DNA from 4 places in the Klebsiella sp. RIT-PI-d genome. Region 2 is predicted to be linked to each of the others. Evidence: predicted binding sites of a transcription regulator. Region 2 holds the regulator's gene; each other region holds the start of a gene.

Region 1 (7,617 bases), 1.9 Mb from region 2:
GTCAGGCCACCGCCGATAATCACCGTATCAAATCTCATGCTTTTGCTCCTTTTCGAGTCCGCACAAGCCCTGATATACCCAGCGGGTAAATTCACTTTCGCGCAGGGCATCACCCCACGCGACAGGCTGCACGCCTTTCCAGCGTTCATTAAGAAAATCTGAGAGTTGGCTGAGGGACTGTGTCGCTGTGGTTACGTTAAAACGCTGTAGCAGCCCGGCGGCACGGCACGCGCACAGCTCACCCTGACAGGTTCCCATCCCGACACGGGTTCGACGACGAAGATCGAGAAGGCTTTTTACCGCCAGATTTTGTACCGCATACTGAACTTCCCCGGCGGTGACGGCTTCGCACTCACACACCACGCTGCGGTTCAGGCGTCCTTCACCGAGCCAGGAGGGCGTGCGGTCACCGTGACGATATACCGCTGAGCCGCGAAGTGGCGCAGGCAGCGAAATCATACGCTGGAGCGTTTTCTCCACCGTATCCTGCGAGCCTGGAAGTGGCGTACTGGCGGTGGAGCAGGGTTGCGTATTGCCCAGTTTGCGACACACCGCATCAGTTGCCCACTCCGCCATCAGGCGATAGGTCATTAATTTGCCGCCGGTGATGGTGATAAATCCTTCCATGCCATCACGACTGGCGTGATCGAGCAGCACAATCCCCCGGCTGACGTTGCGTCCGGCAGGATCGTTATCGCTGGCGACCAGCGGACGTACGCCAGCGTAGGCGCGTAAAATCCGTGTGGTCGCCATGATCGGCGCGAGTTTTTCACCCTCGCGCAGCAAAATATCGACCTCGTCGGACGTTACCCGATTCTGGTCTATCTCATCATAATTAATGTGCAGCGATGTGGTGCCAATTAGCGAAATGGTATCTCCCGGCACCAGAATATCGGCATCAGAAGGTTTACGGCAGCGGTTAATAACATGCTGATTAATACGGTGATCGAGGATCAGCAAGGACCCTTTAGCAGGAAACATTCGAATGCTCAGGTCAGCATATTCTGCAATGCGCTGACCCCAAATTCCCGCCGCGTTAACCACCACGGAAGCGTAAAGCTGCCGGGTTTCACCAGTCAGAGTATTCAGGACATGCACGCCACAAACGGTCGCGCCGTTGCGGATAAGCCCGGTGACAGCATGTGCGGTAAGAATGGTGGCACCGTGCTCGCGGGCATCCAGCATATTAGCAGCGGTCAATCGGAAGGGATCAACCGTACCATCCGGCACTCTGACAGCACCGGTAAGCTGCGGATTAACCGCAGGCTCTATGCGACGAGCCAGTGAGGGATCGATGATGTCGGCAGCAATACCCGCGTCATGGCAGGCCTTCACAAAAGTCGCCTGAAAAGACAATTCATCTTCCGGTAGCGTAATAAATAGGCCGTCGGTCGGTTCAATACAATGGCGGGCAATACGTTTAAGAATTTGGTTTTCGCTAATACACTCGCGGGCGGATTCACCATCGGTTACCGCATAACGCGCGCCGCTGTGCAACAATCCATGATTGCGTCCGGTCGCGCCAGTCGCAATATCGTGACGTTCCACCAGCGTGACCCGCAGTCCGCGCAGGGCGCAATCGCGGGCGATCCCGGCACCGGTCGCGCCGCCACCAATCACAATCACATCACTTTCCAGCTCTGCGCTCATCGCTGTTTCCTCATGTTCGTTTCTTAACATTTAGGCATATAAACAGGGATGAATGTTTGATTTCGAGCATGTTCGCGCCTTTTTCGAAGATTAAATGTGACCTAATGCGCCTTTCTGAACATTTGTCATAAAAATGTAACAAACTATGCTTTAATGCACCTGTGGTCAGCCGTCCTTTAACGTTATGAACACATACAGCAGGCGCGACAGTAAAACGACCTGCCTTTTACCTCTGAATATGAAATGGCCTCGGAGGCTATTATGTTAAGTATTTTTAAACCCTCACCTCACAGGTCCCGCCTGCCTGCGGCGGAAATCGATCCGGTTTATCGCCGACTCCGCTGGCAAATTTTCATGGGCATCTTCTTTGGTTACGCGGCCTACTATCTGGTGCGTAAGAACTTTGCCCTGGCAATGCCATATCTTATTGAGCAAGGATTTACCCGTGGCGATCTGGGCTTCGCGCTGTCGGGGATTTCCATTGCTTACGGTTTTTCCAAATTCATCATGGGGTCGATATCCGATCGCTCAAATCCCCGCGTGTTCCTCCCTGCAGGATTGATTCTGGCTGCGGCTGTCATGCTGTTTATGGGATTTGTACCATGGGCCACTTCCAGCATCGCCATCATGTTCGTGCTGCTGTTCCTGTGCGGCTGGTTTCAGGGCATGGGCTGGCCGCCCTGTGGACGCACCATGGTTCACTGGTGGTCACAAAAAGAGCGCGGCGGAATTGTCTCCGTCTGGAACTGCGCGCATAACGTTGGCGGCGGTATTCCCCCGCTGCTATTTTTACTGGGAATGGCGTGGTTTAACGACTGGAAAGCGGCGCTGTATATGCCTGCGTTTGCCGCCATTGTGGTAGCGCTAATTGCGTTTGCGCTAATGCGCGATACGCCGCAGTCTTGCGGTCTGCCGCCCATCGAAGAGTATAAGAACGACTACCCGGACGACTATAACGAGCAGGCAGAAGAGGAGCTTACGGCGAAGCAAATCTTTATGCAGTACGTGCTGCCCAATAAGCTGTTGTGGTATATCGCGATTGCTAACGTATTTGTTTATCTTCTGCGCTACGGCATTCTTGACTGGTCGCCAACCTACCTGAAAGAAGTGAAGCACTTTGCGCTGGATAAATCGTCGTGGGCCTATTTCCTGTACGAGTATGCCGGAATACCGGGAACGCTGCTGTGCGGCTGGATGTCAGATAAGGTCTTTCGCGGTAACCGTGGCGCGACCGGCGTATTTTTCATGACCCTGGTGACCATCGCGACAATTGTTTATTGGCTGAACCCGCCGGGTAACCCGACAGTAGACATGCTGTGCATGATCACCATTGGCTTTTTAATTTACGGGCCGGTAATGCTAATTGGTCTTCATGCCCTGGAGCTGGCGCCGAAGAAAGCAGCCGGTACGGCGGCCGGTTTCACCGGACTGTTTGGTTATCTCGGCGGCTCCGTGGCAGCCAGTGCGATTGTCGGTTATACCGTCGATTTCTTCGGCTGGGACGGCGGGTTTATCGTGATGATAGGCGGTAGCGTGCTGGCGGTATTGCTGCTGATTGTGGTGATGATTGGCGAAAAACGACATCATCAGGCGCTGTTAGAGAAGCGGCGTTAAACGTCAACGGGCGGCAATGTGTCGCCCATTGGCTTCATGGAAACTGGATGTCGTGCAGATGAAAATGCGGGGCAACGTGAAACTTATCTCCACGCAGGAAGTTCACTACGTTTCTCAGATTTCAATTTCAATATCCCCTTTTGCCCTGCAACAGCAGGGCAAAATTTCATCAGGCTGGATGAAGGCTAACGGCGTGGTTAGCCACTCAACCTGACCCGCTACCAGCCGGGTGCGGCAGGAGCCGCAGTACCCTTCGCGACACTGATACTCTACCATCACCTGATGAAACTCCAGCGCCACCAGCAGAGAAGGATGTTCATCCTGACACAGCAGATGTGTGCCAGTGATGCGCAGCGTAACCCGGCTCATCAGAGCTGGAAATCGCTCAGGTCGTCAGTATTTACTTCTGAGTCAATCTGACCGACCAGATAAGAGCTGACTTCGACTTCCTGCGGTGCAACCTGCACGTTGTCGGAGACCAGCCAGGTGTTAATCCACGGGATCGGATTTGAGCGGGTCTGGAACGGGAGATCCAGGCCAACAGCCTGCATACGAATATTAGTAATGTACTCAATGTACTGGCACAAAATATCTTTATTCAGGCCGATCATTGAGCCATCGCGGAACAGATAGCCCGCCCACTCTTTTTCCTGTAGTGCTGCCTGAACAAACAGATCGTAGCACTCCTGCTTACACTCTTCGGCAATCTCTGCCATCTCCGGATCGTCAACGCCTGAGCGCAGCAGGTTCAGCATATGCTGAGTACCGGTCAGGTGTAGCGCTTCGTCACGGGCGATAAGACGAATGATCTTAGCATTGCCTTCCATCAGTTCGCGCTCGGCAAACGCGAAAGAGCAGGCAAAGCTGACGTAGAAGCGGATCGCTTCCAGTGCGTTAACGCTCATCAGACACAGATAGAGCTTTTTCTTCAGTTCATGCAGATTAACCGTAACGCTTTTACCGTTAACCTGATGCGTCCCTTCACCCAGCAGATGCCAGTAGCTGGTCATTTCGATCAGTTCATCGTAATAGCTGGAAATCCCCTCGGCACGCTTCTGGATCTGCTCGTTAGTCACGATGTCGTCAAACACAATGGCCGGATCGTTAACGATATTGCGGATGATATGGGTATAAGAGCGTGAGTGGATTGTCTCTGAAAACGCCCATGTTTCTACCCAGGTTTCCAGTTCCGGGATAGAGATTAGCGGCAGCAGCGCAACGTTAGGACTGCGGCCCTGGATCGAATCCAGCAGGGTCTGATATTTCAGGTTGCTGATAAAAATGTGTTTCTCATGCTCAGGCAGGGCCTGATAGTCAATGCGATCGCGCGACACATCCACTTCTTCCGGACGCCAGAAGAAGGAGAGCTGCTTTTCAATCAGCTTTTCGAAGATGTCATATTTTTGCTGATCGTAACGCGCCACGTTCACCGATTGACCGAAAAACATCGGTTCCAGAAGCTGGTTATTTTTGGTCTGTGAAAAAGTGGTGTATGCCATGAATGTGAGTCCTTTGTGGAATGAATACCGGATACAACGCGGGTGCGTGGTATCCGGCTGCAAACCATGAAATCGTAAACCGGGTTAACAGAGTGTTACCCGGCATCGTTCATCAAATCTTACAGGCGCCGCTTTCGCAGCCATCGTCCTGGATAGACGGTGCCAGGTCATCCTGCGCATCTTCAGCCCCATCGCGGGTGTTTTGATAGTACAGCGTTTTTACACCAAATTTGTAGGCGGTGAGCAGGTCTTTTAACAATTGCTGCATCGGCACTTTCCCGGACGGAAAACGCGTCGGATCGTAGTTAGTATTGGCAGAAATCGACTGGTCGATAAACTTCTGCATGATCCCAACCAGTTGCAGGTAACCGTCGTTATTCGGCATTTCCCACAGCAGTTCATAATTATTTTTCAGATGCTCATAATCCGGCACTACCTGGCGCAGAATACCGTCTTTCGACGCTTTGATACTCACGTGACCGCGCGGCGGCTCAATACCGTTGGTGGCATTTGAAATCTGCGACGAGGTTTCAGACGGCATCAGGGCAGACAGCGTAGAGTTGCGCAGGCCGTGAGTTTTAATCGATTCACGCAGGGTTTCCCAGTCGTAATGCAGCGGCTCCCGGGTGATCGCATCAAGATCTTTTTTGTAGGTATCGATCGGCAGAATACCCTGCGCATAGGTGGTTTCATTAAACCACGGGCAGGCACCTTGCTCTTTGGCCAGTTCGTTAGAGGCTTTCAACAGATAATATTGAATGGCTTCAAAGGTCTGATGCGTCAGATCGTTGGCGCTGCCGTCAGAGTAACGCTTGCCGTTTTTCGCCAGCCAGTAAGCATAGTTAATAACGCCAATACCCAGAGTACGACGGCCCATTGCACCGCGTTTAGCTGCCGGAATAGGGTAATCCTGATAGTCGAGCAGCGCATCCAGCGCGCGAACCGCCAGTACCGCCAGGCCTTCAAGCTCGTCGAGATTTTTAATCACGCCAAGGTTGAACGCGGACAGAGTACACAGCGCAATTTCACCGTTTTCATCGTTAACGTCGAGCAACGGTTTAGTCGGCAGGGCAATTTCCAGACACAGGTTCGACTGACGAACCGGCGCAACCTGCGGATCAAACGGACTGTGCGTATTACAGTGGTCAACGTTCTGGATGTAGATCCGGCCGGTCGAGGCGCGTTCCTGCATCATCAGGGAGAACAGTTCTACTGCTTTGATGCGCTGCTTGCGAATAGTGCTGTCCTGCTCATATTGCGTATACAGACGTTCAAATTCGTCCTGATCGGCAAAGAAGGCGTCATACAGTCCCGGCACGTCAGACGGGCTAAACAGGGAGATATCTCCGCCTTTCAGCAGGCGGGTATACATAAGTTTGTTGATTTGTACGCCGTAATCCATATGGCGAACGCGGTTGCCTTCAACCCCACGGTTGTTTTTCAGCACCAGCAGGCTTTCTACTTCCAGATGCCACATCGGATAAAACAGTGTCGCAGCACCCCCGCGTACGCCGCCCTGTGAACAGGATTTAACGGCGGTCTGGAAATGCTTGTAAAACGGAATACAGCCGGTGTGGAACGCCTCACCGCCGCGGATCGGACTGCCCAGGGCACGAATACGACCGGCGTTAATACCGATACCGGCACGCTGAGAAACGTATTTTACAATGGCGCTGGAGGTGGCATTGATGGAATCAAGGCTGTCGCCGCACTCAATCAGCACGCAAGAGCTGAACTGGCGAGTCGGCGTGCGCACGCCGGACATGATCGGCGTTGGCAGTGAAATCTTGAAGGTCGAAACCGCATCGTAGAAACGTTTTACGTAATCAAGGCGGGTTTCACGCGGATAGTTAGAGAACAGGCAGGCAGCCACCAGGATATACAGGAACTGGGCGCTTTCATAGATTTCACCGCTGACGCGGTTCTGCACCAGATATTTTCCTTCCAGCTGCTTAACCGCTGCGTAGGAGAACGTCATATCCCGATCGTGCACGATGAACGCGTCCATCCGGGCAAACTCTTCAGGCGAGTAATCTTCCAGCAGATGGGTATCGTATTTGCCCAGCTCAACCATTTTAGACACATGGTCGTACAGTGCCGGCGGCTCAAACTGACCGTATGCTTTCTTACGCAGGTGGAAAATGGCCAGGCGGGCGGCCAGATACTGGTAATCGGGGGCCTCGCGAGAAATCAGATCTGCGGCTGCTTTGATAATGGTCTCGTGAATGTCGGACGTCTTGATCCCGTCATAAAACTGAATGTGGGAGCGCAGTTCGACCTGAGAAATAGAGACGTTATTCAGCCCATCTGCCGCCCAATCCAGCACGCGGTGGATTTTGTCGAGATTAATACGCTCAGTGCGACCGTCACGCTTTGTCACCAGCAGACTCTGATTCATGTGCTTTTTTACCTGTCCGTATAGAAATGACCCCCGCTCATCCACAAAACGTCGTTGTGACTAACTCTGTGGATAAATACTATATGTAGGGGGTGATGAATAAAATGAACGCTATATGGTGAGTATTCTAGTAAGGATTCTTTTGAGTACAAGAGTTGATTTTGAGGTTAAATTGAGGTTGCGAAAGCGTAAGAAAGGAAGAAACCACAGCGCATAAGGCCTGGAGGGCATGTCAATAATCTATAAAAAAAATAGATATTTTGATCAAGCGTCGATTTCTTCATCGACGCCTTAACACGTTTTTCTGATCTTGCATAATGTTTGCGGACCGATAAGCACGATCTGATCCGCACCGTTTTTTTAGTCAGCTTTTGCGCGCGTATGCACCATATAGTTGACGTCAACGCCGGGCGCGAGCTTAAACGTGTTGCTCAGCGGATTGTAATGCAGGCCGGT
Region 2 (7,617 bases):
TCGTGGTGACGCCGCCGGGCACTTTAAACTTCAGCGCCCGCGTCTCTTCCGGTGACAGACGGCGTCGGAAGGCGATTTGCGACAGCAGGATCATAATCCATACCCATACCGTGGCAAAGGTCGCCAGGGAGGCAATCACCAGGAAGACGTTTTCCGGAATGATATAGTTCAGATAAACCGCCAGCAGCAGCGCCACCGTCATCACCATAACCGTCACCCATGGAATACCGCGACGCGTGGTTTTGGCGAAAAATTTCGGTGCGCTTCCCTGCTCTGCCATACCGTGAAGCATGCGTCCCACACCGAAGACATCGCTGTTAATGGCGGAGAGTGAGGCGGTAAGCACGACAAAGTTCAGGATGCTGGCCGCAAACGTAATGCCGAGATGCTGGAAAGTGAGAACAAACGGACTACCGTCGGTGCCAACCTGATTCCACGGATAGATAGACATAATAACGAACAGCGTACCGACGTAGAACACCAGAATACGCATTGGCACGGAGTTGATGGCCCGCGGAATCGAGGTCTGCGGATCTTTCGCTTCTCCGGCAGTAATACCGATAATTTCGATACCGCCGTAGGCAAACATCACCATCTGCAGCGACATGACCGTGCCCAGCCAGCCATTACTGAAGAACCCACCGTTACTCCACAAATTGTGGATCCCGGTCGGCTGTCCGCCGTTGCCAATTCCCCAGACAATAATGCCAACGCCCGCCAGGATCATGATGATAATGGTGGCAACTTTAAAGAAAGAGAACCAGAACTCCAGTTCACCGAACACCTTCACGCTCATCAGGTTGACCGCGCAGATGATCATCACCACGCTCAGCACCCAGATCCAGTGCGGAACGTGCGGGAACCAGACGCCCATATAGATGCCGAATGCCGTGACGTCCGCAATCGCGACGATCAGGATTTCGAAGCAGTACGTCCAGCCGGTAATATAGCCGGCAAGCGGGCCAAGATTATCCTGCGCATAACGCGAAAAAGAGCTGGCGGACGGATTATGAACCGACATCTCTCCTAATGCACGCATGATAATATACGCCGCGACGCCGCCAATGATATAGGCCAGCAGGACGCTGGGACCTGCCATTTTTATAGCATCTGCGGAGCCATAAAAAAGGCCGGTGCCAATTGCCGACCCGAGTGCCATAAAGCGGATGTGACGGGTGCTCAGTCCCCGCTTCAGCTTGTTAGTACTTTCCATCGTTTCAAATGCCATTCAACACAAAAAATAAAAAACCACGGAATGCTAAATTCCGTGGTTAAACGAACCGCCGTGCAATGATTAATGTGCGTTTGACGTTACCTGACGTCCTGCAATACGGTCGTAGATAACGGCTAGTACAATCATTACCACCGTTGGCATCAGCCAGGCCAGCCCCTGCTCAGACAGCGGTAAACGCTCGGTCCACGCAGGCAGAACATCCTTCAATGCCGAGGCTTTAATACCGTCAAGGATACCAAAAATCAGGCTGATAAACATGGCGGGCGCAATCACGCGCGATGAATTATGCCACCATGAGCGCGTAAAGCTTAACACAACGAGTGCGATACACGGCGGATAGATAGCGGTTAACACCGGAACCGAGATTTGAATCAGGTGGCTCAGCCCCAGATTCGACACCGCCATTGAGAATCCGCCGAGGATAAAGACCAGCGTACGATAAGAGAGCGGCAGATACTGGGCAAAGAACTCGGCGCACGCGCAGGTCAGGCCTACCGCCGTCACCAGACAGGCGAGGAAAATCAGCGCCGCCAGCATCAAGCTGCCTGCACCGCCAAAGGTATGCTGTACATAAGCGTGCAGAATAGCCGCCCCGTTTGCAGACTGGTCGACCAGCGTCGCGCTGTCAGAACCCAGACGGAACAGCGCGAGATACAGCAGCGTCAGGCCGATACCGGCCATTAAACCCGCCCAGACGGTATAGCGGGTCAGCAGGCGCGCCTCGGTGACACCGCGTGAACGTGCAGCATTCACGATGACGATGCCAAAGACCATGGCGCCCAGGGTATCCATTGTCAGATAGCCATTCACGAAGCCATTAGAGAACGGGGCAGTTTGGTAGGCGTCAATCGCGTGACTGATTGGCCCGGCCGGCCACACCAGCGCCGCCACGGAAAGCACCGTCAACGCAACAATTTTCATCGGTGCCAGGAAATTGCCCACCGTATCAAGCAACTTACCCGGATAAAGAGACACGACGATCACGATGGCAAAATACACGATGCTGTAGATGAACAGCGGCATCGCGCCGTCACCTGCCAGCGGTGCAATGCCGACTTCAAAAGAGACGGTTGCAGTACGCGGCGTCGCAAACAGCGGCCCGACAGCCAGATAACAAATCGTTGCCAGCAAAACGCCCGCCACTTTGCCAATCGGCGTGCTAAGGCTGTCAATCCCGCCGCCCACTTTCGCCAGGGCAACCACGGTAAGGACCGGCAGGCCAACCGCGGTAATCAGAAAGCCAAGTGCTGCCGTCCAGACGTGCTCACCGGCCTGTACGCCAACCATCGGCGGGAAAATGATATTGCCTGCGCCGACAAACAGCGCAAAGGTCATAAAACCCAGGGCCATGATGTCGCGAGATTTTAACTGATGGGTCATAAATATTTACTGCCTGTGGATGTGGTGTTGTAAATGAATTGTTGCTTTCCATACGGGACGATAACGCAGCAATTACAGATATTTCCAGCGGGATATGCTCCCTGACTGACGTGACGAAGTATAGTTTTTCGATTTATCACGCTAAGGCAGTGAGTATGACAGCCTCTGGGGCGCAATTTAAACGCTTATAACGTTTTAAAGCAAGGTGGGATCGTAAAACCAGATGATTATGCTAATTCAAAAATTAGAGTCAGCATAATGAACCAGATATCAGAAAAACTGATGGCTGATCATTCGAACAAAAAAGCAGCAGACATCAGGATATGGTGTCCGCTTCGCTAACCTGCAAAGTAAGCAAACCAGCGAAGGCGGATCTGCGGAAAGATTTTCTTACGTACGTCCCCGATATGCTAATTTTTGGCAATGAAACGTTGCGGTAGTAAGAAACTAAAACGCGTTCCCTCGCCCGGCTGACTCTCAATTTTTAGCTGACTATCATGATGATTCAACGCATGCTTTACAATCGCCAGACCTAAACCACTGCCGCCAGTTTGCCGGGATCGCGCTTTATCCACCCGGTAAAAACGCTCTGTCAAACGCGGGATATGCTCTGGCGCAATGCCCGGTCCGTTATCTTCAAGGGTGAATAGTGCCCCGCTCTCGGTCCGCTGCCACTGTAGAGTTATTGTCGTACCAGCAGGCGTATGATTAACGGCGTTGTAGACCAGATTAGAGATCGCGCTACGTAGCTGTTCCTCATTACCCAACACGCTGAGTGTGTTATCCACGGTAAAATGCAGCGTATGCTGGTCATGACTCAGGGTCTGTGCTTCCCGCTCGATAACGCGCAGCATCATCGGAACATCAATTTTTTCATTCAGCACCAGCGCAGGCGCAGCTTCAATTTTAGACAGGGTCAACAACTGCTTCACCAGTGACTCCATACGCTGCGTCTGCTCACGCATGGTATGCAGCGCTTTCTCTCTTGGCGCGCCTTCCAGCGTTTGCTCCTGCATCATTTCCAGATAGCCCTGTAACACGGTCAGCGGTGTACGCAATTCATGACTGACGTTGGCAAAAAAGTTGCGTCTTGCCCCTTCAAGCTGGTGCATTTGAGTGGTATCTCGCGCCACCATCAGACGTTGATTTTCACTGTAAGGCATCACGCGAAATTCAAGATGACGGCCATTACTCAGGATCAAATTGAGCGGCTTGCTGAAATCACGTTGCTTAAGATAAAGCGTAAATTCGGGGTAACGCAGCAGGTTGAGAATATTTTGCCCATTATCGTCCGGCCAGCGCAGCCCGAGAACCTGCTGTGCAAGGCCGTTACACCAGAAGATAGTGCCCTCTTCGGTGGTCAGAACCACGGCGTCCGGCAGCGATTCGGCTCCGCTGCGAAAGCGTTTAATCAGATTACCCAACTCGCGGCGGCGCTTTTTATTACGCATCTGCATTAGATGCAGCCCGTAAAGCAGCGGCTCCCAGCTTCCGCGCCCCGGCGGCGGCGTCATACTGCGATCAACCCATAGCCACCACGACAGTCGCAGTAAATTGAGAAAGTGCCACACCAGCAGCCCCGTGACGGATGCCAGCAAAAACCACGGCAGATAGCCAAAAAAGGCGCCGAGCACCAGCGCGGGCAGGCAGCAGACGATGAGTTCAAAAACCAGCCTTTTCCATGACAGACGTTCCAGCACGCGTCACACTCCTGTCAGGTATCAAAAACGGGTGGAAAAACGATAACCCGTGCCGCGAACGGTTTGAACCATGCGATCGTGTCCGCCCTGCTCCAGCGCTTTACGCAGGCGGCGAATATGCACATCTACCGTGCGATCTTCGACGTAGACGTTGGTTCCCCAGACGTGGTTCAGCAACTGCTCGCGGCTGTAAACGCGCTCAGGATGGGTCATGAAAAAGTGCAGGAGTTTAAATTCAGTCGGCCCCATATCAAGCGGGCTTTCACCAGCCATTACCCGGTGCGAGGAGGGATCGAGACTTAATCCCTGCATCTCAATCACTTCATCAACCGCCATCGGGGAGATGCGGCGCATAACCGCCTTGATCCGCGCCACTAACTCTTTAGGTGAAAACGGTTTGGTGACGTAGTCATCAGCGCCGGTTTCCAGTCCGCGGACGCGATCTTCTTCTTCACCGCGTGCCGTCAGCATCACAACCGGGATTTCACGCGTGAGCGCTTCACGCTTGATATGTTTAATAAACTGGATGCCGGAACCGCCGGGGAGCATCCAGTCCAGCAGGATCAAATCGGGCCAGGGTTCATTGAGCTGGTTCACCGCACTGTCATAATCTTCTGCTTCGACGGGCTGAAAACCATTTTGCTCGAGGACAAAGCAAACCATTTCACGAATTGGAGCTTCATCTTCTACGACCAGAATACGTCTCGCCATTTTTTACCCTGTTTATCATTATGGATAGCGATATCATTATGCGTCAGATTTGTGACAGATTTATGAAAAAGATCCCCTGATGACGTTAGCATAACGGAGATATGACAGAGCGGCTTCGCCCTGCCCGCATGAAACGTTATAATCGGCGCTACGCTTTTTTGCCACGGAATCGACATGCGCATCATTCATACTTCAGACTGGCATCTCGGCCAGAATTTCTACAGTAAAAGCCGTGCCGCCGAGCATAAAGCTTTTCTTAGCTGGCTGCTGGATACAGCACAAACGCATCTGGTCGATACGATTATTGTGGCCGGCGATATTTTTGATACTGGCTCGCCGCCGAGCTACGCCCGCGAAATGTATTATCAGTTTGTGGTCGACTTGCAAAAAACTGGTTGCCATCTTGTGGTGCTGGCGGGAAACCATGATTCTGTCGCCACCCTGAATGAGTCACGCGATATTCTGGCGTTTCTTAATACCACGGTAATTGCCAGCGCAGGCCATGAACCGCAAATGCTTTTGCAGCGTGACGGCACGCCCGGCGCGGTATTCTGCCCGGTGCCCTTTTTACGTCCGCGCGATATGGTCATCAGCCAGGCGGGGCAGTCTGGTAGCCAGAAACAGCAGCGTTTACTCACGGCTATTACTGACTATTATCAGCAGCAGTATCAAAATGCCTGCGCGCTGCGAGGCGACCTGCGCCTTCCGATTATTGCCAGCGGTCACCTGACCACGGTTGGGGTGAGTAAAAGCGAGTCGGTGCGCGACATTTATATCGGCACCCTCGATGCGTTTCCGGCGCAAAACTTCCCGCCGGCGGACTATATCGCGCTGGGACATATTCACCGCGCGCAAAAAATTAACGGCAGCGAACATATTCGCTACTGTGGCTCCCCCATCTCCCTGAGCTTTGATGAGACGGGCAAACGCAAGAGCATTAATCTGGTCACCTTTGAGCAGGGAACCCTGGTCGAGGTAATGCCACTTGAGGTTCCGGTTACGCAGCCGCTGGCCGTTATCAAAGGGGATTTTGCAGGAATTACTGACCAGCTCATGCAGTGGCGCGATGCGCCTGCCACGCCAACCACCTGGCTGGATATTGAAATTACCAGTACCGAATATCTGCATGATATTCAGCGCCAAATCCAGACTCTGACGGCGGATTTACCCGTCGAGGTATTGTTAGTCCGCCGCAGTCGCGAGCATCGCCAGCGGATCCTGGAAGGCGAAGTGCGCGAAACGCTCAGCGAGCTCACGGTAGAGGACGTTTTTGAACGCCGCCTCGCCCAGGAAGATCTTAATGACGCTCAGCAAAAACGCCTGTTTACGCTTTTCGGTCAGACGCTGGAAACCCTGTCTGATGAGGATCAAGTATGAAAATTGTCAGCCTGCGCCTGAAAAACCTTAACTCCCTGAAAGGCGAATGGAAAATTGACTTTACCGCTGAGCCGTTCGCCAGCAACGGGCTGTTCGCCATTACCGGCCCCACCGGCGCCGGGAAAACGACCCTGCTGGATGCCATCTGTCTGGCGCTCTATCATGAAACGCCCCGCCTGAGTACGCTTTCACAGTCGCAGAACGATTTAATGACCCGTGATACCGCTGACTGCCTGGCGGAGGTCGAGTTTGAAGTGAAAGGCGAAGCTTATCGTGCCTTCTGGAGCCAGAATCGCGCACGAAATCAGCCTGGCGGTAATCTTCAGGCTCCGCGCGTGGAGCTGGCCCGCTGTGCAGACGGTAAAATTCTGGCTGATAAGGTGAAAGATAAGCTGGAACTGACCGCGACCCTGACCGGACTGGATTACGGCCGTTTTACCCGCTCAATGCTGCTTTCTCAGGGACAGTTTGCTGCTTTTTTAAATGCTAAACCGAAAGAGCGCGCCGAACTGCTGGAAGAACTGACCGGCACCGAGATCTATGGTCAGATCTCGGCTATGGTATTTGAAAAACATAAACTTGCCCGCATCGAGCTGGAAAAATACCAGGCGCAGGCGGCCGGTGTGGCGCTGCTCGATCGCGAGCAACATCAGGCCCTGGAGCAAGGTTTGCAGGTGCTTACTGACGAGGAGCGTCAGCAGCTAAGCCTGCAGGCTCAAAAGCAAAATCACCTGCACTGGTTAACGCGTCAGCAGGAGCTGCATGCAGAGCATTTACGTACGGCGGCCGCACGAGATCAGGCGCAGCAGGCGCTGGAGCAGGCGCAACCGCAGCTTAAGAAGCTGACGCTGGCCCAGCCTGCGGAGCAGCTGCGTCCCTTATGGATCCGCTGCCAGGAGCAGCAGGTTGCCGTGGCGCAAACCCAGCAGCAAGCGCAGGAAGTGAATACTCGCTTACAGAGTGTATTGATCCGACGCGCCCACCTGCGGGCCAGCGCCGAACAACGGCATACTGCGCTGCATATGACGCAGAAAACGCTGACTGACTGGCTACAGCAGCACGATCGTTATCGCGTCTGGCAGAGCGAACTGGCCGGCTGGCGTCACGCGTTCAGCCAACAGGCACGCGATAACGCCCAGCTGCGGCAAAAGCAGCAGCAGCTCATGGGTTATCAACAACAGCTGGCTGCACTACCGACGGTGGAACTCACTCTGA
Region 3 (7,617 bases), 410 kb from region 2:
CAGGAGCTGAGAAGGAAAGCAGATCCAGCACAATACCAGCAACGTTACCATCATACTGAGTGCCAGCGGCAGCATCTGTCCGATAAACGCCGGAAATGACAAACCGGAACGGCCCCACAGCAGAATATTTTGCGGATTGCCAATCGGGGTCAGTAGCGAACCGGCATTAACGGCCAGCGCTTCGAAGATGATCAGTCGGTTAACCGGGATCTCACACCATTTCTTCAACGTTAACGTCAGCGGCACGACAATAAACAGCGCCACATCATTGGTCAAAAAGGTCGACAGTAAGGCGGCAGCCAGCACCATAAACAGTGCCAGTTGCTTTACCGTCACAAAGCGGCGCGCCATTTTACGCCCCAGCACATCAAAACAGCCGCTCTGCTCGACGCCTTTGGTGAGAAGCATCAATCCACTGAGCGTAATAATAGTGTGCCAGTCGATGGCAGCAGGCCAGTGCTCTGGTGCAAAGGGAACGAACAGGCTGAGGATAACAGCAATAATAATTAGCAGATGAAGAAAGCGATCGCGCGCCAGGGCATCAACCAATGGCAGGTTCATTCGGCAGATGTTCCATGTTTTTGACTAAACTGGCGGAACATTTCCAGCGTTTCCTCACTGACGTGATGTTCAATGCCTTCGGCATCGCGCCGGGCGGTATCAGCACTCACCCCGAGCACCAGCAGGAAATTTTCCACGATATGATGACGCTGACGGCTCTCTTCGGCCAGTTTTTCACCTTCAGGGGTCAGAAAAACGCCCCGCCACGGAATTTGTTCGATAAGACCGACGCTGGCCAGACGCTTAAGCATTTTGGCGACCGTGGGCTGTGAGACGCCAAGGCGAGCGGCCATATCAACCTGACGCGCTTCACCGACTTCACGAATAAGGTCGGAAATTAATTCCACATAGTCATCAATCAACTCACGGCGATGGGCTTCTCGCACCTGGCGAAAGCCCTCGACGTGCTCCTCAACATTCACTAATTGCGTCACTTTTTTTGTTATTGGTTTTTCCGTGCGACGGCCCATTGTGCTTCCTCGTATGTGCGATACCCCGGAGGCATCAAGTCAAGAATGCTCATTGTATAGGATTGTGATGGGAGTACAAAAATTTAACGTTTAAGCCATAGCTATAAAATATAGCCTGTGCTATATCTGTATGTAATGCAGTCACTCTTCACGGAATGAAGGGCTCAACGTCAGGAGGTCATATGAATCAATTTAAGAGGTGTATACGCGTGTTTAGTCACTCTCCCTTTCAGGTCCGCTTAATGCTGTTGAACATGCTTTGCGAGATGATCAATGGTAAACCCAGGCCGGATGACAAACCTTCCCACTAGTGCGGCGTCGCGGTACGCCGCATTATTTTCCTGTCATTTTTCAGCGCTACGCTGACCGTTTTGTTATTACTCCCCCGTTTTTTTCCGGATTTGCAATCCGCTTCGCAAAACAATTCTTTATGGCTAGTTGACCTTATATTCACGGCGCTTTATCTTCTTGCAGCCCTGCCTACATGCCGCTTGCAGATGCGGACATCCGTCCCTCTTTGCGCACAACTCCGCAGGTTTTGACCCTTGGCGCCAGGGTGAGCACATGGCGTTTTTATGACTGTGGTATATGAATTACACCCTGAAAGAATCGCTTGCCTCACAACGCCAGGCGTTTAGCCCGTGGATCGGTTTCTACTTCCTGCAATCGTTACTGATTAACCTGGCGCTCGGCTATCCCTTTAGCCTGCTTTACGCTATCGCCTTTACCTGTGTGCTTCATCTGCTGTGGCGCATTGCGCCTACAGTGCAAAAGGTTATTGTCGGTATCTATTCGCTGCTGGCAGCCAGCTATTACCCGTTTGGTCAGGCCTACGGGTCGCCCAACTTTAATACGCTACTGGCTATGCACTCGACCAATATGGAAGAGTCCAGTGAAATCCTGACCATTTTTCCCTGGTACAGTTACGTTATTGGCGTCTTTATTTTTGCGCTGGGGGTTATTGCCGTGCGGCGTAAAGTGCTTAATAAGCCGTCATGGGGAAAAATAGAAAGTGTGTGCCTGTTATTAAGCGTCGGTGCCTTTTTTGTACAGCCCGCGCAAAACCTGGCGGCAGGTAGCGTATTTAAACTTAAAGATACGGGTTATCCCGCCGTACGCTTTGTTAAAGATGTGGTAATGAATAATCAGGAAGTGCTTGATGAGCAGGCGCGAATGGCGCAGCTGGCCAGTATGAAAGATACCTGGCACGTTATCACCGCTAAACCCAAATACCATTATTACATCGTCGTTATCGGTGAAAGTGCGCGACGCGATGCGCTGGGTGCATTCGGCGGCCACTGGGATAATACGCCGTTTGCCAGCGCCGTTAACGGTACATTCTTCACTGACTATGTTGCCGCCAGCGGCTCGACGCAGAAATCACTCGGCCTCACGCTGAACCGGGTGGTAGATAACAAACCGCAGTATCAGGATAATATTGTCACCCTGGCTAACCGGGCAGGTTTTCAGACGTGGTGGTTTTCCAATCAGGGGCAAATCGGTGAATACGATTCTGCCATCGCCAGTATTGCCAGACGCGCTGACGAAGCGCAGTTTCTCAAAAACGGTGATTTTGAAGCCGATAAAAACACCCAGGATACTGAACTGCTAAAAATGACGTCACAGGTATTTGCCACTCCGCGCAGCCAGCCGCAGCTGATTGTTCTGCATCTGATGGGGTCTCATCCGCAGGCGTGCGATCGTACCAAAGGAAAGTACACTGTCTTTGTGCAGTCAAAAGAGACGTCATGCTACCTCTATACCATGACGCAAACCGACGATCTGCTTGGCCAGCTGTACGCGCAGTTGCGTAATACAGGCGAAAGTTTCTCGCTGGTCTATTTCTCCGATCATGGTCTGGCCTTTAAAGAGCGCGGCAAAAAAGTCCAGTATCTTGCTCACGACGATCGGTATCAGCAAAATTTTCAGGTGCCGTTTATGGTGCTATCGAGTGATGATAAAGCCCATCGCATCATTAACGCTCGCCGTTCAGCCAATGATTTCCTGGCTTTTTTCTCGCAGTGGACTGGCATTACCGCTCAGGAAATTAAAAAGCACTACACTTTTGTCTCGTCACAAAAAGCCGCGCCGGTGTGGGTCACTAACTTCCAGCTTAAAAAGGTGGACTATAACCATCTTGGCAGCGATATTTTCACCACCCAACGCCGTTGACGCATAAAAAAATCCGCCCGAAGGCGGATTTTTTATCGCAGCAAATCATGCCACCATTAGAAACGGTAGCCGACGCCCGCGATCCAGGTGCCAACGTCAACGCTACGGATACGGCTCTGCTCATAGGAGAAGTCCAGAGCAACGTTTTCCATCGGGTTGAACTGCACGCCTGCGCCGTAAGCTACGCCGTAGTCGCTGGAGCTGTGGTTGTCAGGAATGTCGTTAACCTGAGATTTACCATAGCCAAAGCCTACTACACCGTATACGCTTGCCCAGTCGTTCAGACGGTAAGCAGGGCCTGCAGTGAAGCCGTAGTACTGTGCTTTATTGTAATAGCCGTCAGAGGTGCCATCTTTTTCGGTGTAGGTGAAAGAACCGATCACGCCCAGCGGGGTGTCATTTTCGTAGCGATACTTCAGGTTGAAACCTTTAGCTTTGTTAGCCACGCCCTGCATATCGCTCTGAGCGTAACCACCGCTAACGGTAGAAGTTGCAGCTACGGCAGTACCTGCGGAAACAGCCAGAACAACGGCCAGTGCTGAAAGACATGCAATTTTTTTCATAACCACCTCAAATGTGCTTCAAGTAAGTACTTAAGTATTAAATATATCAAAATGCTAAGAAACTTTTTGCGAATTGCGTTGTCGGGCGCGTCATTTCCTGTAACGAAACATTTCCATTACTGACTATCCCATTCAAAAAAAAGCGCTTTTGTCGCAGAGGCAGTCATTATGACGTGCCTGATTGTTCTCAATCATCGGATTAATCTCAATCTCTGAGAGAATTTTTTACGCTCATTCCTGGTCACGACATGAATTCTAAGCATCTTTTTTCAACAGAGGCTAAACCGATGGTCACTTATCCATTACACTGTGCGCTTTACTTCTTTTGACAAATCTTGACGGGAGAACGGATGCCGGGTTTGCAGCGCAAAATGCCAGTGTGGCTACCAATTATTATTTTATTAATCGCTATGGCGTCGATCCAGAGTGGCGCTTCGCTGGCAAAAACGTTGTTTCCGCTGGTAGGTGCGCCTGGCGTTACCGCCCTGCGTCTGGCGCTAGGTACACTGATTTTAATCGCGGTTTTCAAGCCGTGGCGGCTGCGTTTTAGCCAGGAGCAGCGTATTCCTCTGTTGTGTTATGGCCTCTCGCTGGGCGCTATGAACTATCTGTTTTATCTCTCGATTCAAACAATCCCATTAGGTATTGCAGTCGCGCTGGAGTTCACCGGGCCGCTGGCGGTGGCCCTGTTTTCATCCCGCCGGGCTGTTGATTTTATTTGGGTCGTGCTCGCAGTACTTGGGCTGGGATTTCTGCTGCCATTGGGTCAGGACGTTGCTCACGTCGATCTCAGCGGAGCATTACTGGCGCTGGGTGCCGGGGCGTGCTGGGCGATTTATATTCTTTCTGGCCAGCGTGCCGGGGCCGAGCACGGTCCGGCAACCGTGGCAATGGGGTCGTTGATAGCCGCAGTCATTTTTGTCCCGCTGGGGGCTTTGCAGGCGGGTGACGCCCTGTGGCACTGGTCAATCCTGCCGCTGGGCCTGGCCATCGCCGTACTGTCTACCGCGCTGCCCTACTCGCTGGAGATGATTGCCCTGACCCGGCTCCCCACCCGTACATTTGGCACACTGATGAGTATGGAACCCGCCCTGGCGGCTATGTCCGGTATTATCTTTCTTGGTGAAAGTTTGACGCTAACGCAAACCTTCGCGCTGGCGGCGATTATCGCGGCATCAATGGGTTCAACATTAACCCTGCGCAAAGAGCCAGAGATAAAAAGCATCAAAATTAAAAAATAATAGTCGCCTGCATGGTGCCCGCACCATGCAGAATATCAACCCGGATAATTATTTCTTATTTTCATTAATTTTCATCGCTTCCCTCCATATAATGCGTCGGCCACCACAGGCCATAATGAAATTAAGAATCATTTACGTAACAAGTCGCTAAAATCATGATTTGGTTAGGTATCCTCCAAAATGAAAGCGTGACGCTATTAAACCGATAGGTACATCCCGGATAGCAGGATTAAAAAGCGGTGCTATACTTAATCTCGAAATTTACTTAGGAAATGACATCAAGAGGATATTAGATTATGAGTACCGCTAAACTAGTTAAAACAAAAGCGTCTAATCTGCTTTATACTCGCAACGATGTGTCGGACAGCGAGAAGAAAGCCACCATTGAACTGTTAAATCGTCAGCTGGTTCAGTTTATTGACCTGTCACTGATTACTAAACAGGCTCACTGGAACATGCGCGGTGCTAACTTCATTGGTGTTCACGAAATGCTGGATGGCTTCCGTACGGCGCTGACCGATCATCTTGATACCATCGCCGAGCGTGCTGTTCAGCTGGGCGGCGTTGCCCTGGGGACCACTCAGGTCGTCAATAATAAAACCGCGCTGAAAAGCTATCCGCTGGATATCCATAGCGTTCAGGATCACCTGAAAGAGCTGGCCGATCGTTATGCCATCGTGGCAAACGATGCGCGTAAAGGTATCACTGAAGCGAAAGATGAAGACACCGCAGATATCCTGACTGCCGCTTCCCGCGATCTGGATAAATTCCTGTGGTTTATCGAATCTAACATCGAACAGGCAGAATAATCGCTGCTCCCCCGCTGCATGGGCGGGGAATGAAATGCACCGTGAAGGTGCATTTTTTTTGCCCGTTATTGGCATACGTTAAAATCATGTAACAGCAACCTCACAAAACAGTTAATAAAAGATTGTTTTCTCCCCAGATTCTGCGATAAAAATCAACATTGTTTCTCATCCCGCACTGCCGCACCAAAACAGTGCCCCCAAATGGTGCATATCGTGCTGAAAGGGCCGTTTCTGTGCAGCGGTTTACTGCCGGGTCACTTGAAAAACAATGAGTTGTAAAAGTGGCACGATTTTTTCATACCAACGTCTGTCTTGCAGGGGATCGCCCCGTGAATTTAAAAGGAAATGCTATGAAATCGTTATTTAAAGTTTCCCTGGCTACGCTCGCGCTGGCTTTCGCCGTTTCGTCACAGGCTGCCGATAAAAAACTGGTTGTCGCCACCGACACTGCGTTCGTTCCTTTCGAGTTCAAACAAGGCGATAAGTATGTGGGCTTTGATGTCGACCTGTGGGCGGCCATCGCCAAAGAGTTAAAACTGGATTACACCCTGAAGCCAATGGATTTCAGCGGCATCATCCCGGCGCTGCAAACTAAAAATATTGACCTGGCACTGGCCGGTATTACCATCACTGAAGAGCGTAAAAAAGCGATTGAATTCTCTGATGGCTACTATAAAAGCGGCCTGCTGGTGATGGTTAAAGCGGATAACAACGACGTTAAATCCGTAAAAGATCTCGACGGCAAAGTGGTGGCGGTTAAAAGCGGCACCGGCTCTGTTGACTACTCAAAAGCAAACATCAAAACCAAAGACCTGCGCCAGTTCCCGAATATCGACAACGCCTATATGGAGTTAGGCACTAACCGCGCTGACGCAGTACTGCACGATACACCAAATATTCTGTATTTCATTAAGACTGCCGGCAACGGTAAGTTTAAAGCCGTCGGTGATTCGCTTGAAGCGCAGCAGTACGGTATTGCGTTCCCGAAAGGTAGCGATGAACTGCGTGAAAAAGTGAATGGCGCGCTGAAAACACTGCGTGATAACGGCACCTATAACGAAATCTACAAAAAATGGTTTGGCACTGAACCTAAATAACATTTTCAAACAGTACGCTTCTGGGGGCGGCTTTCGCCCCCTGTTCTATTTAACGCGGTAACAGGAATTTATTATGGAGTTTGACTGGAGTGCCATTTGGCCTGCCATTCCGATTTTACTGGAAGGGGCCAAAATGACGCTGTGGATTTCGATCCTCGGCCTTGCAGGCGGTCTGATCATTGGTTTGCTGGCAGGTTTTGCTCGCTCTTTCGGTGGCAGGATCGTCAATTTCATTGCGCTGGTCTTTATTGAAATCATCCGTGGCACCCCGATTGTCGTACAGGTGATGTTCATCTATTTTGCTCTGCCGATGGCGTTTAACGATCTGCGTATCGATCCGTTTAGCGCTGCCGTTGTGACCATTATGATCAACTCCGGCGCCTATATTGCGGAAATCACCCGCGGTGCGGTCCTGTCTATTCACCGGGGTTTTCGCGAGGCGGGTCTGGCGCTCGGGCTGTCACGTTATGAGACTATCCGCCATGTGATCCTGCCGCTGGCACTGCGTCGAATGCTGCCGCCGTTAGGTAACCAGTGGATTATCAGCATCAAAGATACTTCGCTATTTATTGTTATCGGCGTGGCCGAGTTGACCCGTCAGGGCCAGGAAATCATTGCCGGGAATTTCCGCGCGCTGGAAATCTGGAGCGCCGTTGCCGTCATTTATCTGGTTATTACTCTGGTTCTGAGTTTTATTCTGCGCC
Region 4 (7,617 bases), on a different contig from region 2:
GATACCGAACAGCGGCCACAGGCTCTTAACGCCGCCCAGAGGATCAACCACGCCCTGATACAGTAAATATCCCCACAGACCAACGCAGCCCGCTGTACCGATAACGCCTGCCACCAGCGAGTCGGTTTTTTTCAGGAACGGTACAAAGTTACCCAGCAGATCCTGCAACATGAAGCGGCCGGAGCGGGTACCCGCATCCAGAGCGGTCAGGATAAACAGCGCTTCGAACAAGATGCCAAAGTGATACCAGAAACCCATGTCCATGGCAGGAATGATTTTATGGAACACGTGAGCAATACCGACTGCCAGCGTCGGTGCGCCGCCTGCACGGTTCAGTACTGAAGGCTCGCCGATGTCTTTCGCGGTTTGCAGGATCTGCTCAGGCGAAATCACAAAGCCCCAGCTACTGACTGTCGCGGCGGCCTGTGTCGTAACGTCTTTTAACTGTGCCAGGATCATCGGCGCATTTTCAGTGCCCAGCTCATGCAGGTTCGGCATGGTAATGCCGAGGCCCGCAGGCGGCGTATTCATCGCGAAGTAGAGGCCAGGTTCAATGATAGAGGCTGCCACCAGCGCCATGATCGCGACAAAAGACTCCATCAGCATGGCGCCATAGCCGATGAAACGTGCGTCGGTTTCGCATGCCAGTAGTTTTGGCGTCGTACCGGAGGCGATCAGAGCGTGGAAGCCAGAAACCGCACCGCAGGCAATCGTGATAAACAAGAACGGGAACAGCGCGCCTTTCCACAGCGGCCCCGTGCCGTCTACGTACTGGGTCATTGCTGGCATCTTCAGTTCCGGGTTGAGGATCACAATCCCGATGGCCAGACCCACAATCACGCCGATTTTCAGGAAGGTGGCAAGGTAGTCACGCGGAGCCAGAATCAACCATACCGGCAGTAGCGCAGAAACAAACGCGTAACCAATCAGGGTAAAGGTGATAGTAGTATCTTTGAAAGTTAGCGCCGGACCCCAGTACGGATCTTGCGCAATCACGCCGCCAAAATAAATAGAGGCAACCAGCAGGACAATGCCAATCACTGACACTTCGCCTACGCGTCCAGGGCGCAAGAAGCGCATATAAATGCCCATAAACAGTGCAATCGGCACGGTTGAGCAGACGGTGAAGACACCCCACGGGCTTTCGGCCAGCGCTTTTACCACGATCAGCGCCAGCACGGCGAGGATAATAATCATGATTAAGAAACAGCCAAACAGTGCAATGGTGCCAGGGACCGGCCCCATCTCCTCTTTAATCATCTCACCGAGAGAGGCGCCATTACGGCGAGAAGAGATAAACAGCACCATAAAGTCCTGTACTGCACCGGCAAGGACCACCCCGGCTAACAGCCACAGCGTACCGGGTAAGTAGCCCATCTGCGCCGCCAGTACCGGCCCGACCAGCGGACCTGCGCCTGCGATAGCCGCAAAATGGTGGCCGAATAACACGTTCCGGTTGGTCGGAACATAGTTCAGACCGTCGTTATTAATGACTGCAGGCGTTGCGCGCGTTGGGTCAAGTTTCATCACCTTCTGGGCGATATAAAGGCTGTAATAGCGATATGCCACCAGATAGACCGAGACGGAGGCGACCACAATCCACAGGGCGCTGACGTGCTCGCCCCGTCGCAGGGCCACAACTGACAAACAGAATGCACCGATGATCCCGAGGACCACCCAAGGGATGTGCTTGAATAGTTTTTTAGTATCCATGGTTAAACCTGGCCGTTAAAAAGTAAGCAGACGTAGCTGCGTGAGTAGGGTAAGACCTGTAATGAAAGTGATATGTCGGCGCCGATCATGCCAAAGGCGGGCGCGTGAAAAATGGGCAATCTGGATAAGTGGTCGTATGCAAAATTAAGCGGTCAAAGACGGGAGTAAGTGGTGAACAGACCTGAAAGGGTAAAAGCAAATATGTGATTGAGATCACACCAAAAAACACCGATATCGGCGAAGTGAAAACGTCGGCATCCGGCGGGCATACCGACCAGGTTGCGGCAGGAACAGCACGATTTTCCGTAAAGTTTTTGCTTCCCGGGCCGAAAACCCGATATCAGTTCAATGGAAGAGAAAACATGTTAAATCGTATCAAGATTGTCACCGGCTTAATGCTGGTGCTGGGATTATTTGGTCTTTTACAACTCACTTCGGGTGGCCTGTTCTTCAACGCCCTGAAACACGACAAGGATAACTTCACCGTTCTGCAAACCATCCGCCAGCAGCAATCCACGCTCAACGAGAGCTGGGTCGCGCTGTTACAGACGCGTAATACGCTAAACCGCGCGGGTATCCGTTACATGATGGATCAGAACAATATCGGTAGCGGTACTACCGTGGCTGAATTGTCACAAATTGCCAGCCGCACGCTAAAACAGGCTGAGCAGGCCTGGGCTGATTATGAAGCGCAGCCGCGCGATCCGCGTCAGAACGACGTGGCGGCAATGGAAATCAAACGCAACTATGTGATTTATCACGATGCGCTGGCGGATCTGATCCGTCTTTTAGGCGCCGGGAAAATCAACGAGTTCTTCGATCAGCCGACCCAGAGCTATCAGGACGTGTTTGAGAAACAGTATCGCGAATACTTGCTGCAAAACGATGCGCTCTACAAGCAGGCCGTAGAAGAAAACCACGTTTCTTATAATCAAACCCTGTGGGTACTGGGCGGCACGCTGCTGGTGGTACTGCTGGTGATTATGGTGGTCTGGATGGGCATTACGCGTGCGCTGTTGACGCCGCTGCATCGGATTATCGAAAGCATTCGCCATATTGCCAGCGGCGATCTGGTCAAGCCTATTGATGTTGAAGGCTCTAACGAAATGGGGCAGCTGGCTAACAGTCTGCGTCATATGCAGGGAGAGCTGGTACGTACCGTAGGTGACGTACGCGATGGCGCAGATGCAATTTACAGCGGTGCCAGTGAAATTGCGATGGGTAATAACGATCTCTCTTCCCGTACCGAGCAGCAGGCGGCCTCTCTGGAAGAGACGGCGGCCAGCATGGAAGAACTGACCGCTACCGTGAAGCAGAATGCTGAGAACGCTCGTCAGGCCAGCCAGCTGGCACTGAGCGCGTCAGAAACCGCGCAGAAAGGCGGTAAAGTGGTGGATAACGTTGTCCAGACAATGCGCGATATCGCAGGCAGTTCGCAGAAAATTGCCGATATTATCAGCGTCATTGATGGTATTGCTTTCCAGACCAACATTCTCGCCCTGAACGCCGCGGTTGAAGCGGCACGTGCAGGCGAGCAGGGACGTGGGTTTGCGGTCGTGGCCGGTGAAGTCCGTAACCTGGCGCAGCGCAGTGCCCAGGCCGCGCGTGAAATCAAAAGCCTGATTGAAGACTCGGTAAACCGGGTGGATCTCGGGTCAACGCTGGTTGAAAGCGCGGGCGAAACGATGGATGAGATCGTCAATGCTGTTACCCGCGTAACGGATATCATGGGTGAAATTGCCTCGGCCTCTGACGAGCAGAGCCGCGGTATTGATCAGGTAGGCCTGGCGGTTGCCGAAATGGACCGCGTAACGCAGCAGAACGCCTCGCTGGTGGAGGAATCTGCCGCCGCGGCAGCCGCGCTGGAAGAACAGGCAAGCCGTCTGACGCAGGCCGTTGCCGTGTTCCGTATTTTGCAGGCGCAGCAGCGAGATGTCAGCGTCACCAAAGTGGCTATCGCCCCCGCGCCAGTGACCACGCGTAAAGCTGTGGCGACCGACAGCGGCGAAAACTGGGAAACCTTTTGATAGATAGCGTACGGCATTACTGATAAACCTTGCTGCCCGGCTGGGCGATCCAGCCGGGCAGCAAAAAAGATTATCCTTCCGATTTGACCACTTTAATCTCTATCATCCCAATACCCAACTGACGCGGTGCATGGCCGAGAATATTGCCTTCGTTAGTCGACTGTGGCTCAGGCGGAACAATCATCAGCGTGTTACTGCCAGTCGGATTATCGAAATGCAGCGTTGTGGTGGAAACCTCGTGACTTAAGGTCAACGTCTGCTCTTTATTGCCTACCCGAACCGGAATTGGGCGATCGGCATTGGGTCCCCAGGCTTTAGCAGTGATGATAAGATCGAACGTCTCCGGCAGCGGCTGTTTGTACTCAATCTTTATCTCTTTGCCCAGTTGGGCATTGGACCAGCGCCCCCAGGATTCAGGGCGTGAAATACCGCTAAACTGCTGCACTTCTTCCGGTGCGCCCGCAACGTTAAAAATAAAACTGTCGGCTTTATAGCGGATGTCGTTATCCACAATTTTAAGCAGGTCGACATTACGCGTGTAGCGATCCGTATCAATTACCGTATTTTTAAACGCGGTCTTGCCTTGCCATAACGCTTTATCAACGTGCTGCACGGATTGCTCGCCGCCTAACTGTCCCTGAGAAACGCACCAGTCAGTAGAGAGCGCATACTGTGGTGACCATAGCTGCGCCATTTTATAGCAGTGGTCGACCCAGACGAAGTTATCGCGCGGGGCAAAATCGGCCAATTGAAAGCGCAGGGGCGCCGAGTATTCGCTTTCTGGCAGCGGCTCCACGCGCTTATCAGAAACACGCAGCAGCAGCGGCAGGCGGAAATGTGTCCCGGAGAAAGCAAGGGTATTTTTCTGGCTATCGACGGTGAACTCGTTTATCTCTTTTGGAAATTTCCACAGCCGCACAATATCCGGTTTCCAGCCGGTGATTTTCTCTTTCATATTCAGAAAAACTTCTGAAAGCGATTGCCCGGAAACACTACTGCGTCCGAGACCAATGAAATTATCGCCACCCATGATATCCAGCACCGTGGCGCCGTTATCCATGGTATTACGCTTTACACCGGAAAGATCCTGCTGTGGTTTATCGCCGCGCAGAATAAAAAACAGATTATTTCGGTCCTGCTTATTCAGGTATTTCCAGGCAGTATTATTCATTGCCAGATGATCTGACGACACCACAATGACCGTATCTTTAAACCACGGCGATGCTTTTATTTTGTCGATAAACGCAGCGATGTGCTCCTGACTACAGCTTACGGCGCTAAATGACTGGTTAGGTTTGCCCTCATAGCTGTAGCTTTTACGCTGACAGGTGCGCGAAATAAAGCCGTCAGGATGATGCGTATCGACCGTCAGAGCAAACAACGAAAAGCGTTTGCCGCTGCGGGAAAGCGCCTCGAATTTTTTCCAGGTTTCGTCCAGCACGGTATCGTCGTAAAAACCCCAGTCGTTACGATAGCCCGGATCGGCGACGGTACTTTTCAGCTCTTCCGTCCCATACAGATGATCGAAACCGTGGGATTTCAGAAAAACATCTTTGCCGGCAAAGCGCAGGTTTGCACCCTGCACGAAATAGTTCTCATAACCGGAATTTTTCAGAATATCGCCCAAGCAGATATTCTGCGGAAAGAAACTGGAAACCGAAGCCGATGCATTACCTTCAAACGGGGCAAACAGGGGAATGCCGCATTGCGATGCGACCATTCCGGCAATGGTATAATCAGTACCGGGCAGCTGCGCTGTATGGCTAAAATCAATACTTTCTTTTTTTAGCGCCCCCAGTTCCGGCGCCAGATCCGGAAAAGCGTTTTCGTCGAAATACGTGCGTTCCAGACTTTCACCGTAGATATAGACCAGATTAAGTTTCGGATGTGCGATCGTTTTCGACGGTTCTTTATACCAGTCGGCAAAATCAGGATCGCCATCGCGAGACTGCGATTTCACCAGCTCAGTAATCTGATGAAATGCCGGACTGGCATCAACAGAGGCCAGCGCCAGTACCAGCGCAAGCAGGCTGTAACCCATATGATGAGGGTGATGACGACGGCGGCGTAGCACCCAGCCGAGGGCCAAAAATACGCCGACCAGCGCCAGAATGAGGCCCGCGCCGGGTAAGATATATTTGCTGACACCCGCACCGGTGAGGCTGTTGGTCAGGGTATAAAGTACGGCATCATTAATACCGTCACCGGTAAAATAGTCGCTGGCGTAAAGCGTAATATTAAGTACGACAAATATGCCCAGTACGGCCAGCGTGACGGCAAACCACCAGATATTACGGCCTGCTTTCCAGGCATAAATCACCACGGAGGCCAGAAAAAGGGCAAGAGAGATGAGTTCTGACAACGAGATATCCTCGACAGCGCCAGGCTCTGCTGGCTGAGCATCGTTTTTTAGCGCTTACAATGTAATGGTGTTGCCGCATTGCTGCAATTATGGCGTCATAAAAATGTGTTGTGGTTCGGAATTCACCTGAAAGCGCTGTTTTACGATCGCTATCGCATTATGAAGTTACAGAGGCGACCGCGGCGCAATGGCGCGGTCGTGAGTGGGAGATCAGGAGAGGAAGTTCACGCCCTGCTTTAAGACCAGATCGCAGGCTTTGGTTTTTACTTTCTGTGCCAGCGGCGTTTCGCCAAGATTGCTCAGGTTAAGCTGCTCACCGTTTTTGGTGTTGAGCAGCCCCTGAATTCCTTCCAGGTAATTGGTATCTTCTTTTTGCTCTTGTTGGCTCAGGCCCAGCTTGTCCAGAACCTGATTCTTAATATTTTCGGTGCTGGTCACCGACGCCAGTTTCTGTTTAGCACAGTATTGCAGGATACCTGCCGCATTATTCATGGTGTCGGCACTTAATGCCTGCGTGCCGCCGTTAAGTAAGCCGCCGAGTGCTGAAAGTTGGCTCCCGTCCTGGCTGCCTAACTGGCTGGCCGCGCTGGAAAGTGAGTCCTGCCAGCTGGCGGCGTACGTGCCGGAAGAGAGGAGGGCGGCATTCAGAAGTACGCCGCTAAGCAAGATTTTTACCATTTTCATCGTCATACTCACGTTGAACAAGACTGTATTTCTCTGAGTATATCTCGCCTGTGGGGAAGAATTATCTTAATACTCTTTGCCGGTAATACGACTGCGGTAGCTTTCCCAGTTGAAAATGACCCACAGGCTATTGCCCAGCCGCATACGGTCCATGACCCGCTCACCGAGCAGTTTATTCATTTCATCCATATTGCTATTGGTCAGCATTCCGGTGGGTCGTTTAGAGGAAGAACGACGATCGACAATCTGATTAATGATCACTTTTTCATAGCGGGATTCGTTCTGCATACCAATCTCATCAATAACCAGCAGATCAACGCGACTGAGATCGTTAAGTAACTGTTCTTCACTGGTTTCGCGGTTGCCAAACGAATCTTTCATCGCCGACATAATATCAGCCACTGTAATGATCAGTACTGATTTGCCACGCAGCAGCAGTTCATTACAAATCGCCGCCGCCAGGTGATTTTTGCCGGTACCAGGCTTGCCAGAAAAAATAAAACTGGCGATGTTGCCATCAAATTCTTCGACATATTGCCGCGCTTTCGATAACGCATTCATTTGTCCTTCGCTCTCTACACGATAGTTTTCAAATGAGCAGTTTTGGTGCAGCGGCCGAATGCCGGAGCGATTAAAAGTGCGTTGCATCTTCATCGCCCGATTTTCACGTTCAATAGCGGCAGAGCGAATGTCGCCCTGCTCTTTTTGCCATGCCAGCAGTTCTTCACCCGTTTTAAAAGCGGGTTTCACGTGTGTGGGCATCACTTTCTGTAAACGCTTCAGTAATTCGCCGACGTTTTTCATGTTCAACCTCTGAAACCGGGGGGGATA

The links. The regulator PhoB, encoded in region 2, activates phosphate uptake and scavenging genes when phosphate is short. The targets are predictions, from matches to a motif close to CTGTCATAAAACTGNCNNAT.
Region 1: glpT (glycerol-3-phosphate transporter) is a predicted target of PhoB. The motif match lies at 1,773-1,792, and genes of this name have one in related genera.
Region 3: AC791_RS09100 (phosphoethanolamine transferase) is a predicted target of PhoB. The motif match lies at 1,594-1,613, and genes of this name have one in related genera.
Region 4: opgB (phosphatidylglycerol--membrane-oligosaccharide glycerophosphotransferase) is a predicted target of PhoB. The motif match lies at 6,195-6,214, and genes of this name have one in related genera.

The regions. Positions count from the first base shown of each region.
Region 1 is NZ_LGIT01000009.1:1,984,200-1,991,816, reverse strand. Features, by position in the region: gene glpB (glycerol-3-phosphate dehydrogenase subunit GlpB) at 1-38, opposite strand, end outside; gene glpA (anaerobic glycerol-3-phosphate dehydrogenase subunit A) at 28-1,650, opposite strand; gene glpT (glycerol-3-phosphate transporter) at 1,912-3,264, shown strand; gene yfaE (class I ribonucleotide reductase maintenance protein YfaE) at 3,379-3,633, opposite strand; gene nrdB (class Ia ribonucleoside-diphosphate reductase subunit beta) at 3,633-4,763, opposite strand; gene nrdA (class 1a ribonucleoside-diphosphate reductase subunit alpha) at 4,876-7,161, opposite strand; gene ubiG (bifunctional 2-polyprenyl-6-hydroxyphenol methylase/3-demethylubiquinol 3-O-methyltransferase UbiG) at 7,522-7,617, opposite strand, start outside.
Region 2 is NZ_LGIT01000009.1:113,285-120,901, reverse strand. Features, by position in the region: gene proY (proline-specific permease ProY) at 1-1,213, opposite strand, end outside; gene brnQ (branched-chain amino acid transporter carrier protein BrnQ) at 1,295-2,614, opposite strand; gene phoR (phosphate regulon sensor histidine kinase PhoR) at 3,025-4,314, opposite strand; gene phoB (phosphate response regulator transcription factor PhoB) at 4,336-5,025, opposite strand; gene sbcD (exonuclease subunit SbcD) at 5,200-6,402, shown strand; gene sbcC (exonuclease subunit SbcC) at 6,399-7,617, shown strand, end outside.
Region 3 is NZ_LGIT01000009.1:520,464-528,080, reverse strand. Features, by position in the region: gene AC791_RS09115 (SLC13 family permease) at 1-561, opposite strand, end outside; gene mntR (manganese-binding transcriptional regulator MntR) at 558-1,031, opposite strand; gene mntS (manganase accumulation protein MntS) at 1,214-1,342, shown strand; gene AC791_RS09100 (phosphoethanolamine transferase) at 1,620-3,203, shown strand; gene ompX (outer membrane protein OmpX) at 3,260-3,766, opposite strand; gene rhtA (threonine/homoserine exporter RhtA) at 4,117-5,007, shown strand; gene dps (DNA starvation/stationary phase protection protein Dps) at 5,304-5,816, shown strand; gene glnH (glutamine ABC transporter substrate-binding protein GlnH) at 6,167-6,913, shown strand; gene glnP (glutamine ABC transporter permease GlnP) at 6,987-7,617, shown strand, end outside.
Region 4 is NZ_LGIT01000017.1:71,601-79,217, forward strand. Features, by position in the region: gene AC791_RS17730 (carbon starvation CstA family protein) at 1-1,713, opposite strand, end outside; gene tsr (methyl-accepting chemotaxis protein) at 2,076-3,740, shown strand; gene opgB (phosphatidylglycerol--membrane-oligosaccharide glycerophosphotransferase) at 3,811-6,102, opposite strand; gene AC791_RS17745 (DUF2501 domain-containing protein) at 6,313-6,786, opposite strand; gene dnaC (DNA replication protein DnaC) at 6,853-7,590, opposite strand; gene dnaT (primosomal protein DnaT) at 7,593-7,617, opposite strand, start outside.